4 regions of the Bacillus sp. P4_D3 genome follow, and region 1 is predicted to be linked to each of the others. Evidence: predicted binding sites of a transcription regulator. Region 1 holds the regulator's gene; each other region holds the start of a gene.

Evidence for each region. The regulator Rex, encoded in region 1, represses fermentation and respiration genes when NADH is low (regulators of the CRP and FNR family bind a similar motif). The targets are predictions, from matches to a motif close to TTGTGAAATATTTCACAA.
Region 2: the regulator Rex is predicted to act here: its motif matches at 2,349-2,366, upstream of AC1DTM_RS02860 (DUF1641 domain-containing protein).
Region 3: the regulator Rex is predicted to act here: its motif matches at 2,138-2,155, upstream of pflB (formate C-acetyltransferase).
Region 4: the regulator Rex is predicted to act here: its motif matches at 2,251-2,268, upstream of AC1DTM_RS12415 (L-lactate dehydrogenase).

Annotation. Positions count from the first base shown of each region.
Region 1 is NZ_JBFUIN010000054.1:7,781-11,711, forward strand. Features, by position in the region: gene groL (chaperonin GroEL) at 1-231, opposite strand, end outside; gene groES (co-chaperone GroES) at 269-553, opposite strand; gene AC1DTM_RS09980 (CPBP family intramembrane glutamic endopeptidase) at 956-1,705, shown strand; gene AC1DTM_RS09985 (YdiK family protein) at 1,702-1,893, shown strand; gene AC1DTM_RS09990 (redox-sensing transcriptional repressor Rex) at 1,923-2,552, opposite strand; gene abc-f (ribosomal protection-like ABC-F family protein) at 2,740-3,931, shown strand, end outside.
Region 2 is NZ_JBFUIN010000008.1:341-4,271, forward strand. Features, by position in the region: partial or broken gene AC1DTM_RS02845 (aldo/keto reductase) at 1-74, opposite strand, end outside; gene AC1DTM_RS02850 (MFS transporter) at 91-1,254, opposite strand; gene AC1DTM_RS02855 (winged helix-turn-helix transcriptional regulator) at 1,656-2,003, shown strand; gene AC1DTM_RS02860 (DUF1641 domain-containing protein) at 2,436-2,876, shown strand; gene AC1DTM_RS02865 (NAD(P)/FAD-dependent oxidoreductase) at 2,921-3,931, shown strand, end outside.
Region 3 is NZ_JBFUIN010000001.1:57,864-61,794, reverse strand. Features, by position in the region: gene pflB (formate C-acetyltransferase) at 1-2,027, opposite strand, end outside; gene AC1DTM_RS00285 (hypothetical protein) at 2,180-2,401, opposite strand; gene AC1DTM_RS00280 (glycosyltransferase family 2 protein) at 2,370-3,914, opposite strand; gene AC1DTM_RS00275 (NAD-dependent epimerase/dehydratase family protein) at 3,907-3,931, opposite strand, start outside.
Region 4 is NZ_JBFUIN010000089.1:5,241-9,171, forward strand. Features, by position in the region: gene glgB (1,4-alpha-glucan branching protein GlgB) at 1-537, opposite strand, end outside; gene AC1DTM_RS12415 (L-lactate dehydrogenase) at 1,191-2,135, opposite strand; partial or broken gene AC1DTM_RS12420 (IS4 family transposase) at 2,650-2,917, opposite strand; gene AC1DTM_RS12425 (DUF4179 domain-containing protein) at 3,088-3,931, opposite strand, start outside.

The DNA of each region.
Region 1 (3,931 bases):
AGCAACTTCTGCTACTAATTTCGCACCCATGTTTTCGAATGCATCTTCTAATTCGATTTCTTTTGCGATTGTTACACCGTCATTTGTAATAAGTGGTGAACCGAATTTTTTCTCAAGTACAACGTTACGACCTTTTGGTCCAAGCGTTACTTTTACTGCGTTTGCAAGAGTGTCGACACCGCGAAGCATCGAACGACGTGCTTCTTCACTAAATTTAATATCTTTTGCCATAATAATTGACCCCCTTGGATTTTTAAAATGTATATAATTAACCGATAATTGCTAAAATGTCACTTTCACGTAAAATCAAGTAGTCTGTACCTTCGTATTTCACTTCAGTACCTGCATATTTTGAGAAGATGATAAGATCACCTGCTGCTACCTCTAAAGCAACACGCTCACCATTTTCAAGCACTCGGCCTGTACCTACTGCAATAACTTTACCCTCTTGTGGTTTTTCTTTTGCAGTTTCTGGTAATACAATACCACTTGCTGTTTTTTCTTCTGCTTGAACAAGTTCAATTACAACGCGATCACCTAATGGCTTTAGCATGAACAATAACCTCCTCATTTTGTTATGTAAATTTTATTTATTAGCACTCAAGTCACACGAGTGCTAACACACTTCTAATAATAAATAATCTCAATTTCTTTTGCAAGTAAAAAAATCATAATTTTTTCGCAAATTACTTTATGCACTTTCCTAGATATCATTACTTCTTCTACTACCTTTACTATATGAATCGTTGTTCCCACTTCTTGTATGTTACAATATGAAAGACACCCTAAGTTGTTTTCGCTAAACGTACAACTTTTTCCTGTCTCCTATTTTATTTTCAAATACTTATTTACAAAAAAAATATAATTCAGATGAAAGTTTATATCGTAGGTAGCATATTTACATGTTATCCTACCTTATCTCATACACTAGCGTTAGAAAGGATGGTTAAACCATTTGAAAAAACAATATTGGTGGATTATCGTTACATACATTTTAATGCAGTTATCAGGCATTGCCGGGTTACCGCTTCTCCTGAAAACTGGACTATACGATAATAGGGGATTTACTAGAGAGGAAAAACTTCAGCTCATAACTGGTCATTGGGCTATCATTAGCTTTTTCATTGCATTATGCGTTGTACTTTGGTTACTCAGAACAGACATTCGTGACAGGCATTTAGATAAAATGCGCTCTACTGTTCCAGCTACAATTGGGTGGATTTTTATTGGTTTCTTCTTAGCGCTGTTCTCACAAAGCATTGCCGGTATGATCGAAATGCGTTTATTAGGGATTACACCGGGATCTGAAAATACAGCAAGACTTATGGACATCGCAAGAACGACACCTTGGTTCCTTATTGTCATATCTATAATAGGACCTATTTTGGAAGAAATCGTATTTAGAAAAATTTTATTCGGTACACTTTATAAGAAGTTTAACTTCTTTATTGCCGCTATCATTAGTTCACTTGTATTCGCGGCGATTCATTTTGATTTTACTCACTTATTGGTATACACTTCTATGGGGCTCGTATTCGCCTTTTTATACGTAAAAACGAAACGAATTATAGTTCCTATTGCAGCTCATGTTGCAATGAATACATTAGTTGCAGTTGCTCAAGTTGTAGTAAGTAATGAGCAAATTCAAGAAATGATTAAAGAAGCTGAAAAAATGCAAGGCTTTATCGGAGGATTTTTAGTATGAGAAACTCACCATTGTTCATGGCTGTATTGTACTTTCTTCTTGGATGTATCTTTACACGCTTCGCCATTACGAACGTAACAGATACAATCTGGAATATGTGGACAATACTATTTGCAGTTATGGCAACAATTGATTTTAATTTGGCACTTCGCCTTATCTTAGTTAAATTCACAAAGAAAAAACAATAATAAAACGCAGAGGTCATCTCCTCTGCGTTTTATTGTGGATAATTCTTCAAAAAGTAAACAAGCGTTTGTAACTCTACAGCTAAATCAATGTGATGAATTCTTATATTCTCTGACACATTTAAGCGTGCTGGTGTGAAATTTAAAATACCATGCACGTTCGTTTCTGCCAATCTATCTGCCACAGATTGCGCTACTGTAGCGGGTACCGTTAATATTGCCACTTGTATATCAGTTGATAAACGTTCTTCTAATTCATCCAAATGATATACAGGAATTCCTCCGATTTCTGTTCCAACTTTCTCTTCACTAACATCAAACGCCATTTCAATTTTTGTATTATTGTTTTTCGTGAAATTATAATGTAAGAAAGCGGTCCCTAAATTACCTACTCCAATAAGTGCCACACGTGTTATATCATCTTGGTCGAGTGTTTCACGGAAAAATGATAATAAATAATTTACGTTATATCCATATCCTTTTTTCCCTAACGCTCCAAAATATGAAAAATCTCTTCGAATAGTTGCGGAATCAACCTTTACCGCTTCACTCAATTCGGCTGATGAAACACGTTGCTTACCAGAAAGAGATAAGTTTTGGATAAATCGATAGTATAGAGGCAATCGTTTGGCAGTGGCCTGTGGAATTTTTTGCTGATCCATATAACCTCTCCTCTCTTCCTATCTTTATTCTTATACTTGAATCAAATACAGAAGTTTAGTACTCATGAATTTCCTTGTATAATAAAGAGAAGAAGTATTCTCTCTTTATTTTAAACTATACACTATTTTTAGTATGATTGAGAAATATAAACATGGCAAAGTTAAGAAATTATTTGAGGTGAAAACATTGATATTATTACAAGTGAATGGGCTTTCGAAATTATACGGTGCAGAAACGATTCTTGCAAACATAAAATTGGAAGTACAAACAAAAGATCGTATCGCATTAGTCGGACGAAATGGAGCCGGAAAATCTACATTATTAAAAATAATAGCTGGCGAGTTATCTCATGATGGTGGTGAAATTATAAAACCAAAAGATGTCTCAATGGGGTATTTAGCTCAAAATACCGGATTAGAAACGTCTTTAACAATTTGGGATGAAATGTTAACCGTCTTTACACATCTACAGCAGATGGAGACAAAACTTCGAAAGCTAGAGCAAGAGATGGGAAAAGAAGAAAACTTTTCAAATGCGGCTATATATGAGAAATTATTAGCTGATTATGACCAATTACAATTAGATTATAAAGATCAAGGCGGCTATCAGTACGAAGCGGATATACGCTCGATTCTAAGCGGTCTTGGCTTCCCAGTTGAAACGCATCAGACGACAATTTCCACATTAAGTGGTGGACAAAAGACTCGATTAGCTCTTGGGAAATTATTATTAACTAGACCAGACTTACTTATTTTAGACGAACCTACAAACCATTTGGACATTGAGACACTAACATGGCTTGAACAATATTTACAAGGCTATCCCGGCGCGATTTTAATCGTTTCCCATGACCGTTATTTCTTAGATAAACTCGTTACACAAGTATACGAAATTTCTAATAAGGAAAGCCGACGATTTGTTGGTAACTACAGTAAATATTTAGACTCAAAATCAGCTCTATACGAGCAAGAGATGAAGCGTTATGAAAAACAACAAGATGAAATTTCTAAACTGGAAGACTTTGTGCAAAAAAATATAGCTCGTGCATCTACGACAAAACGTGCTCAAAGTCGCCGTAAACAATTAGACAGAATGGAAGTATTAGCTAGACCATTAGGCGATTCTAAATCAGCTTCCTTCCACTTCGATATTGAAAAACAAAGTGGAAATGATGTTTTACAAGTTAAAGATGCAACTATTGGCTATTATCAGGAACCGATTATTGAACATGTAAATATGCGCTTAACTCGCGGTGACAGTGTTGCCTTAGTTGGGCCAAACGGAATTGGAAAATCTACATTATTAAAATCCATTGTGAATAAGTTACAGCTATTACATGGAAACGTTGCTTTCGGGTCAAATGTATCTGTTGGTTATT
Region 2 (3,931 bases), on a different contig from region 1:
TTAAATACACCTAAACCGAACCAAGGCATTTCTACACCGTTATGCAATGTTGTTTTACTTTGTAAATTTTTCATTATATTTTTCTCTCCTTTATTTTGCTTGATCTCTTTTTTCTAATGCCATACTCCACGCTGTTAAAATAACAGCACCTACTACCATAATGCCGCCTACCCAAGCTGTATGAATTAATCCTAACGAGTTCGTTACAATACCGCCTAAATAAGCCCCAAGAGCGATTCCTGCGTTAAATGCTGCAATATTCATTGCTGATGCGATATCAACGGCACTCGGCACGAAACGCTCAGCCAATATAACGACATACACTTGTAGCCCTGGAACATTCATAAACGCGAATAGCCCCATAAAAATAATTGTGATAAGCCCCGCTACTTGAAATGGCGCCGTAAATGTTAGTACGAATAATACAATTGCTTGAATAAAGAACATATAAAATAATGCACGAATTGGATTATGATTCGATAACTTCCCGCCAATCATATTTCCAATCGCAATTGCAACTCCGTACACTAACAAAATGATTGTAACGGTACTCGATTTAAATCCTGTTACTTCTTGTAATAGCGGTGATAAATACGTAAACGTTACAAACGTTCCACCATACCCTAATGCAGTAATGATGAAAACAAGTAATAATCTCCCATTCGTGATGAGTTTGAATTGATCGCGAAATGATACAGACGTACCTCTTTTTAAGTTAGACGGAATTAGCATGCTGTTTGCGACTAAGGCAACGATTCCAATGACCACAATCACCATAAATGACGCTCTCCAGCCAAATTGTTGACCAATAAATGTTCCAATTGGGACACCTGTAATAGTCGCAACGGTTAAACCAGTAAACATAAAAGCAATTGCGCTAGCACGTTTATTTTCTGGGACGAGTGCAGCTGCAATTGTCGAACCAATCGACATAAAAACACCATGTGCAAATGCAGAAACGACCCTCGCGATAAGTAAAACAGTAAAACTCGTTGCTACCGCCGCAATTCCATTACCAATAATGAAAACAATCATAATCCACATTAATAACGTCTTTCGCGACATACTAGCTGTTAACGACGTTAAAACTGGAGCGCCAAATGCTACCCCTAACGCGTATAAAGAAACGGTTAAGCCCGCTGTTGTAACAGAAACATGTAAATCCTCCGAAATAGATGGTAATAAACCGACGCTAATAAACTCGGTTGTACCAATTCCAAACGCACTAATTGCTAGCGCTAATAAAGCAAACATACTTCTTCGATTCGTCTGAACAGCCGAAGATGATACTGTATATGAATTCAATTGAACTCCTCCTTAATACGAGAAATCCAATCATAATAGTGTGATAAAAAGGCCTTTTTATCTTCTACAAAAATAACTTTACTGCTCATAAAGGCTATTATGAATGGCTTCACTCTTTTTTTGAAGAACGCACTTTAAAGTACGATAGGTACCAAAAAGTAACATAGGCACTTTTTAGTACCGTACTACTCATTTCCCTCTTACGTATGCTATTATGAAACATATTCAACATAATAAAAAGTACGTACTTTAAAGTGCTATAGGCACTAAAAAGTAACATTTAAGTTTCACTTTATTTAGCTTCTTTTGTTGAAGAACTGAAATCTACATTCATCAAAGGAGATTTTCATATGAAAAAATATAATATTCCTGTGGAGGCAACTTTAGAGGTTATCGGCGGAAAATGGAAAGTCGTTATTCTTTGCCACTTAACGAAAGGTACAAGGAGAACGAGTGAACTAAAACGTTTAATGCCTGGTATTACACAAAAGATGTTAACACAGCAACTACGTGAATTAGAAGAAGATGGAGTTATTCAAAGAAAGGTGTACAATCAAGTACCACCAAAAGTAGAATATTCCCTTACTGATTACGGGTGGTCTTTAGAATCGATTCTTGATTCTCTTTGTACTTGGGGCGAATGTCATCTTGAAAAAAGCGGTAACACATCGATGCTAATCGCAGAGAGTGAACAATAAGAAAAAAGGAAAAAACGAACGTAAATTTGTTTGTTTTTCCCTTTTTTTATTATTATATAGGTATACTTCTTATCGAAGTAAAATAATTTATGCGCTTTCATACCTTGTCATTACTAGGTTATGGGCTCAATATCAAATAATTAGGAATCATTTTTATGTTAACATACGTGTATATAGTATATAATATAGGATATATATTATATACACTTTCCGATAAGGGAACTTTCCATTATGCGGACAAGCCATGTATCGGACAGTTCATAAATAATAGGTAAGACGTTATGGTTTTAAATTTATGTTTTCAGCCTACTTGCTGTCATAAATTTAAAGGCATTTTATTGTGTTTTGTGAAACTTTGTATAAAGTTTCATAACCGTTTACTATCTTGCCTATCAAAAATAAGAGTATTGCTATCGTAAAGGAGAATTGGAGATGCCAGAAACTATGACTCAAACAAAGCCAGAACAAGAAACTGTACAAATTTCTGCTAGCCAAGGACAACTTGATGTACTTGATCAGTTGTTAAAACCTGAGGTACAAGAATCATTAACAACACTAGTAGAACAGCTTCCAAAATTAACTGAGCTTGTTAACATTTTAACTAAGTCTTATGACTTCGCTCAAACTGTTGCTACTGATGAAGTATTAAAAAACGACACTGTTAGTGCAATCCAAGAACTTGTAGAACCTGTAAAAGATACAGTGAAAAGCATGGCTGCAACTGCTATCGAAGCGAAAGATCGTGCTGACGAAAGCAACGAAGTTATCGGCCTGTTCGGTCTATTAAAATTACTAAAAGACCCACAAGCACAAAAAATGTTCCGCTTTGTGAACGCATACCTTCAAGTTAGTGCAGAACGTAATAATAAATAATTTAACTTATAACAACAATTAGTAAAGACGGGGGATAACATACTATGTCAAAACAAATTGTCATCTTAGGCGCTGGTTATGGCGGTCTTCTTGCCGCTTTAAACGTACGTAAATACTACAGCAAATCAGAAGCACAAGTTACAGTGATCAACCAATATCCAACACACCAAATCATCACTGAACTACACCGCCTTGCAGCTGGTAACGTTGCTGAGCAAGCAATTGCAATGCCACTTACAAAGCTTTTCAAAGGTAAAGACATCGATCTTAAAATTGCAACAGTTGAGTCATTCTCAGTTGATAGCAAAGAAATCAAACTAGCTGGTGGCACTACGCTATCTTACGATGCACTTGTAGTTGCTTTAGGAAGTAAAACTGCTTACTTCGGTATTCCAGGACTAGAAGAAAACAGCATGGTATTAAAATCTGCTGCTGATGCAAACAAAATCTACAAACACGTTGAAGACCGTATTCGTGAATACGCGAAAACGAAAAACGAAGCTGATGCTACAATCGTAATCGGTGGTGGCGGATTAACTGGCGTTGAGCTAGTTGGTGAGCTTGCTGACATTATGCCTAAACTTGCAAAAAGCCACGGCGTAAATCCAAAAGAAGTTAAACTTCTTCTTGTTGAAGCAGGTCCGAAAATCCTTCCAGTATTACCAGACCACTTAATCGAACGTGCAACTGCTAGCTTAGAAGCACGCGGTGTTACATTCTTAACAGGTCTTCCTGTAACAAACGTTGCTGGTAATGAAATCGACTTAAAAGACGGTCAAAAAATCGTTGCTAACACATTCGTTTGGACAGGCGGCGTACAAGGTAACCCATTAATTGGTGAATCAGGTCTTGAAGTAAACCGCGGTCGTGCAACAGTTGATGCGCACCTACAATCTACTTCTCACAAAGACGTATTCGTTGCTGGAGATAGCGCTGTTGTCTTCGCTGCAGACGGTCGTCCATACCCACCAACTGCACAAATCGCTTGGCAAATGGGTGAGTTAATTGGATACAACTTATACGCAGCACTAGAAGGCAAAGCATTCGAAGAGTTC
Region 3 (3,931 bases), on a different contig from region 1:
TGTACATCATCTTCTTTACCAAGTGCTTTTGGAATAATAGAGAATGTATTTGAAATACCATCTTGTGCATCTTCATATGGTAATTTAGCTACAGATAATAATGACGCTAATGCACCTTTTGTATCACGGCCATGCATTGGGTTTGCGCCCGGTGCAAATGGTTCTCCAGTACGACGTCCATCTGGAGTGTTACCAGTTTTCTTACCGTATACAACGTTAGATGTGATTGTTAAGATTGACATTGTATGAACAGAATTACGGTATGTTTTATGTTTACGAATCTTGTTCATAAATGTTTTCACAAGATTTACTGCGATTTCATCTACACGATCATCATTGTTACCGTATTTAGGGAAATCTCCCTCAATTTCGAAATCAACTGCAATACCATTTTCATCACGAATTGGTTTTACTTTTGCGTATTTAATTGCACTTAAAGAGTCTGCTACTACAGATAATCCAGCGATACCTGTTGCCATTGTACGAAGAACATTTGTATCATGAAGTGCCATTTCAATACGTTCATAGCTATATTTATCGTGCATATAGTGAATTACATTTAATGTATTTAAGTATAGACCAGCTAACCATTCCATTGTCATATCGAATTTACGCATAACTTCTTCATAATCTAATACTTCAGAAGTAATTGGTGCGTATTCAGGACCAACTTGTGCTTTTGACTTTTCATCTTTACCACCGTTAACCGCATATAGTAATGCTTTCGCTAAGTTTGCACGTGCTCCGAAGAACTGCATTTGTTTACCAATTCTCATTGCTGATACACAACAAGCAATACCGTAGTCATCACCGTAGTCAGAACGCATAATGTCATCATTTTCATATTGAATTGCTGATGTTTTAATAGACATTTTTGCACAGTAGTTTTTAAAGTTTTGCGGTAATTGTTTAGACCAAAGAACTGTTAAGTTTGGTTCTGGTGCTGGTCCTAAATTATCTAATGTATGCAAGAAACGGAATGAGTTTTTTGTTACTAACGGACGGCCGTCTAACGCCATACCACCGATAGATTCAGTTACCCAAGTTGGATCTCCAGAGAATAGTTCATTGTAATCAGGCGTTCTTGCAAATTTCACAAGACGTAATTTCATAATGAAATGATCAACAATTTCTTGTGCTTTTTCTTCTGTTAAAGTACCATTTGCTAAATCTCTTTCAATGTAAACATCTAAGAATGTAGAGGTACGTCCAAGGCTCATTGCTGCCCCGTTTTGCTCTTTAATTGCTGCAAGATAAGCAAAGTATAACCATTGGAAGGCCTCTTGTGCATTTGTAGCTGGCTTAGAAATATCGAATCCATGAGAAGCAGCCATCTGTTTTAACTCTTGAAGTGCACGCATTTGCTCAGATAATTCTTCGCGTAAACGCATTGTATCTTCGCTCATTACACCGCCAGTTAAATTATAATCAGCTTTTTTCGCTTCAATTAAATGATCTATACCATATAGCGCTACGCGGCGATAGTCACCGATAATACGTCCACGTCCATATGCATCTGGAAGACCAGTAATAACACCTGATTTACGAGCCGCTTTCATTTCTGGTGTGTATGCATCAAATACACCTTGATTATGAGTTTTACGCCAGTCTCTGAAAATCTTGCTAAGTTCTTTATCCATTTCATATCCATACGCTTCACAAGCTTGTTCCGCCATACGAATACCACCATATGGTTGTAAAGAACGTTTAAATGGTTTATCAGTTTGGAAACCGACCACTTTTTCAATATCTTTATTTAAATATCCTGGTTCATGTGATGTAATAGAAGAAACAATTTTTGTATCCATATCAAGAACGCCACCGTTTTCACGTTCCTTTGTTGTTAAATCCATTACTTGATCCCAAAGTTTTTTCGTTGCTTCAGTTGCTTCCGCTAAGAAAGAGTCTTCTCCCTCGTAAACGTTTACATTATTTAAAATGAAATCGCGAACATCAATCTCTGCTTTCCATTTTTCACCTTTAAAGTTTTCCCACGCGTTTTTTACATTTTCTAATACTTGAGTCATCCTAATCTCCTCCATTTTTGATTAGTACAGGACTGCGTTTTTTTATATAACAGCTTACACACTTAGAATACTACTTTTTTTCGGAGGTGGACGAAATAGTTGTGACATGTTTGTGAAATATTGAGCAAACTACTATACCCGTAGTGTTAACTTCATGTAAAAGTCTTTATAACTAAACCTTTCTTTAATTGTATTTTTTTGGTACCCTTATATACGAGTCCTATTTTGTAATATAAGAACGATACCCATTGTAGAGCTGTAATACTCTTATCTCCTAATCTGTTATAGTTTTTATAACAGAGCAAAAAAGTGTACATACGTTGTACACTTTTTTTGTTACCACTATAAAACATCTCTTTTTCTATTTCCATCATAAAATCCACCACGACTGTTTGTTAATGCAATTAATTGCTCTAATCCTTCTATATGATCACCAATAATTCGAAGGACAGCTGGAGGATGACCTATTTTTGCGAAATGTTCACTGGGACGAACACGGTTCATCTTATCAACATCGATACGACTTACACAAGCGATTTCAAAACCTGAAAGTACAGCTTTCACTTGTGCTACACAAGGTGACAATAATGATTTATACCCTATTTCCTTCAAACAAGTACGACTAAACGCATTAGGAACCGCAATAAGAGAGCCTACTCCTAAATCTTTTCTATCATAAGCTAAATTTAATGCATATTTAAATGCTGTTACAAGATGAAGTGGTACTCTCAAATCTAAATAATGATTTAAATCATTTAATGCGACATCCGTTCCATCTGCAATAGCTTTTGCAAAGGGATATAGCTCACTAGCTGGGATAACAAAATCACCGTCTATAAATAAAACAATTTCTCCTTTTGCAAAATAAGTTCCAAGTGAACGCCCCACATCGTTTCCAAGTGCTTCTTTATACACAATTGTTGTTGCTCCCTTGTCTTTTGCAATTGTTGCCGTTTTATCGGACGAACCATTTACAACAACAATGATTTCCAATGGTTCAATTTTGCGAAGCTCTTCTATAATCTTTCCAATCGTCATCTCTTCATTTTGCACAGGAATAATAACCGATAATTGCTGTCCTTTATACAAATTAGATGTAATGCCCCATCCTTGATAAAAGTCTTCAAAATTTAGAGTATGGTAGACACTATCTCTTTTCCTATTTCCATCGCAATATCCCCCGCGCGTATCACTGCCTAATATCCTCTCTGCTACAGCTTCTATATGATCGCCTATCATTCGTTTTTCGGAATGAGCAAGATTCGTGCCGTATGCAGCATGCTCGAGTGGGCGAAATTTATTCGGAGTAATAACATCAATCGCACAATGACGGCTAATTCTCCATTTACTTTGTGCTAGGCGTAGATGAGCCACAATAGGATTAACAAAACATTCGTATCCAATATTTTGCACAACTTCCTTCGTCAGCGCATGAGGTACAGATAGTAAAGAATCAATTTTTAATTCTTCACGCTCTAACATTGCATTTAATATTTGGCGCCATACTGTAATAGAATGTGGTTTTTGTTTCTTTAAAAATAATGCGTCTAAATTATTTAAAACTACATCAGCCTGATCATATAAAATTGGATTAAGAAATACTTGCAATTGTGAAGTTCGAATAGCAAAATCACCATCTACAAACAGTAATACATCACCTATCGCATGTTTTGCACCAACTGCGCGTCCAACATCGTTACCAAGTGACTCTTTATGCTGGATTACTGTACATCCTAAGCTCTCAGCAATCGCTTCTGTACCATCATTACAACCATTTGCTACTACAATAATCTCTACTGGGTTTAGTGCTTTTACCGATTGAACCACGTCTGAAATCGTATCCACTTCATTACATACGGGAATAATAACTGATAACGACTTAGCCATTGTTTTCTTCACGAAAC
Region 4 (3,931 bases), on a different contig from region 1:
ATACGGAATGAGCGCCTCAGCCATTTCTCTGTAAGAATACAGAGCACCATCTTCTTTCTTTTTCCAAGAACCGAAATGTAATTCATAAACTGTCATCGCTTCTTTATAAATCGATTTTTTCTTTCTCTTACGAATCCAGTTTTTATCATTCCATTCATATCCCTCTATATCAAAAACTACAGATGCCGTATTTGGTCTTACTTCTGCATATACTGCGTAAGGATCTGCTTTTAAAATAACGTTACCGTTCATCGTTTCAATCGCATACTTATATATCTCATTCTCTTCAATATGCGGTGCAAACAAGGACCAAATCCCCTCTTCTGTCACTTTTAGCATCTTATGTTGCTTATAATCCCATTCATTAAAATCCCCAACAACACTCATTGCTTTCGCATGAGGAGCCCATACTGTGAATCGTACACCTCGCATCCCATCTTCCGTCACAATATGTGCCCCAAAGATGTTATAACTGTCATAGTACTTTTCTGTATGAAACTCATCTCGTTTCACTTCTTCACAATTTATTACATCCAATATGTTCACCTCACTAAGATGACAGAAATTTTTTACTCTTTATCATTTCTGCAAAAAACTGAAATATCCTTGTTGTTTTTTAAAAAATATTCGTTTTTTTCTTAAATTTCACTTAAAATGTTTATATTTATCGTGTAAAATATCGAATTTTGACGAATATTCATTGCAAACGCTTCATTTCACCTTACTATTTTCACCTTTCATTGTTGCTCAATATTACTTTATTGATTTCTCTCCATTTTTCACGCTATTTCTCACGTGAAATACAAGCGAAATAATCTATTGTTTAAAAATGTTTCTCAACATTTTTTGTCACAAAATTTATCATTTCCCGACGGAAAACTCCCACCTCAAGGAATAGGTAGGACATGGTCTAATGAGTATGCGGGAGATGAATGGCGTTTAGGAAAAATTGCCACAAGGTTAACTCCTAAAGAATAAAGTGAAGTTCTGCTCGCAAATAGTGGGATAACGCACAAAAGCACTCTATTCAAAAATAGAGTGCTTTTTCTATAAACGACCCTTATCCAGCAAAAGGGGTATATTGGGGATATACAAGGGAAACCGGAAAAGGAATTTATATTAATTTATATTAATTTATATTAATTCAGAGGTAGGAAGCAGTTTCCCGCCTCTGAATTATTTAGCAATTATTATAGTACTGGTGCCATTGTTTCTTTTAATACTTTTACAGAATGAGCGAATTTCGCTTTTTCTTCTTCGTTTAATTCAAGTTCTACGATTTCACGTACACCTTCGCGGTTAATAACAGCTGGAACACCTACGTAAGCATCTTTCTCACCATATTGACCTTCAAGGTATGCAGATACAGTTAATACACTGTTCTCGTTGCTTAAGATCGCTTTAGTTACACGAAGTAGTGACATACCGATTCCGTAGTAAGTTGCGCCTTTACGCTCGATAATGTGGTAAGCTGCATCGCGTACATTTTCAAAGATTTTATCTAAATCTTCTTGGTTATACTGTTCGTTGTTCGCTAAGATTGTTTCTAGTTTTTGTACACCTACAGTAGCGTGGCTCCATACTGGAAGTTCAGTGTCACCGTGCTCACCAACGATGTAAGCATGAACGTTACGTGGATCTACATCTAAGTAGTCACCTAACATGTAACGGAAACGAGCAGAGTCTAAAGTTGTACCAGAACCAATTACGCGCTCTTTTGGAAGACCAGATTCTTTCCAAGTTACGTAAGTTAAAATATCAACTGGGTTTGTTGCGATTAAGAAGATTCCATCGAATCCGCTATCCATAATACCGCGAACGATTTGTTTAAAGATCTTTGTATTTTTCTCAACTAAGTCTAAACGAGTTTCGCCTGGCTTTTGTGGTAATCCAGCAGTGATAACAACTAAATCTGCATCTTTACAATCTGCATAGCTACCGCTCCAAACTTTTGTTGGTGCTGGAGAGAATGGTACCGCATGGCTTAAGTCCATTGCTTCCCCTTCTGCTTTTGCTTCATTAACATCTACTAGTACGAATTCTTCAGCTACACCTTGGTTGATCATTGAGTAAGCATAACTACAACCTACAGCTCCTGTTCCTACTAATACTACGCGATTGATACCTTTTTTCATGTTAATTTCCCCTTTCAATTGTTTACATCTATTTTTTATTATTGTTTAAGTAAGTAATTAAAATACTAATTTAATGTTGTTTAACTTCTTTACATACATATTGTAGCACGGATTATTGTGAATTACTTCACAAATTATGACCTATTTGTGAACTTTTTCACATAGAGTGTAAAGTTATTAGAGTGCGGGTGAAATCCATCTCAATGGAGGCGTTTTATTTAGATTGTGAAAGGGTTGGACTTTGGTTTTTATCGGTAAGTGAAATTATATCGGCGATTTTCTGAATATATCGACCATAACTCCAAATATATCGGCGATTTTCTGAATATATCGACCATAACTCCAAATATATCAGCGATTATTTAAATATATCGACCGTAACTCAAATTATATCAGCGATTTTTACAATATATCGACCATAACTCCAAATATATCAGCGATTATTTAAATATATCGACCGTAACTCAAATTATATCAGCGATTTTTACAATATATCGACTTACCGACGAAATCCTATAATAATAACAGCTTCTGGATTAAAGCGTTGATTCAGTCCTTCTGAGCTCATAAGTACACCTGTAGAAACTTCTAACTGACTGCACAATTGTATAAATGATGTGCTAGCAATTTCTTGACTGAGCCATACGCAAAGGGCAATGAGTTCGTTTGCTTGATACTTTTGCTAGATCGCTGTATAAAACCAACTTGTTTGGCGATCTCTTGTAGGACTACTGGAGCTCTTGTGCGAAAAGGTCCAGTTCATTTGAAATGATAGACTTCATCAAAAACGCCATCCTTTCTGTATAATTCTACAAAAAGAATAGCGTTTTTTTGATTACATGGATACAAATTTATCTTAGCTTGATAGTGATGTTTTTTCCATACACATCAAGTTAACACAACGTCACTTATTAACAGTCAATAGACATGGAAACCTAGCAAAGCCCTTCAATTATTGTAGTAAAACAGTCATTTTTAAATCTTCAGAACCTCCATTTTTTAAAGTATCATTTTGACCACTAAGATACGTAGGTTTAATTGTTAAGGATTTTGGAGGATTATCCATTGGTGGAAGAGCTAAAACAATATGGTGTCCGTATAGTCCCGTGCTACCAACTTGCAAGCTGACTCCTTCGTAGATTTTTCCTTTATCATCAGTGACAGTATAATCAAGTGCTGGCCAACTATCATTAGCTTCCATTTCTTTTGGATAATCAAAGGTCAAATCAATCCTCGTTGAAAGTGAAGAAAAAGTTACTTGATCTACTGTTAATGCATACAGATTATCTTTCGTTAATGTTTTTATATTAGGAGTAAATTTACGAATCTCACCTTCAACTTTTGTAAGAGGAAATGCTACATTCCATGTTCCTGCTTTTCCAAATAAATCTTCTCCATGGACGGAAACATCAATTTTATCACCAAATTCACCGTAATTAGCCAGAGTGAATTCATGCTGCTCAATAATGGTGTTTCGTCCTTTTGACTTCTGTGAAGTAGAACTAATTGCAGCTCTGACTTCTTTCCCATTAATGGTTACATAACTAAATCCAGCTTTCTCTTCATTGCTATTGGAAATAGTATTTTCTCCTTTGTATTCCACCGTGATCACTAAACGTCCGCCATCGTAAACAGCTTCTTTCACATTCATCGTTAAACCACTATGGTTATCTTGTCTTTCAATTGATGTAGCAAGCTCATCCTTTTCAATTTTATCAGAAGCAATATCATTAAATTGTGCATAAATGGGGCCTATAACTGGAACACTCGATAAAGTCTTTGCCATAGCAGGAGAA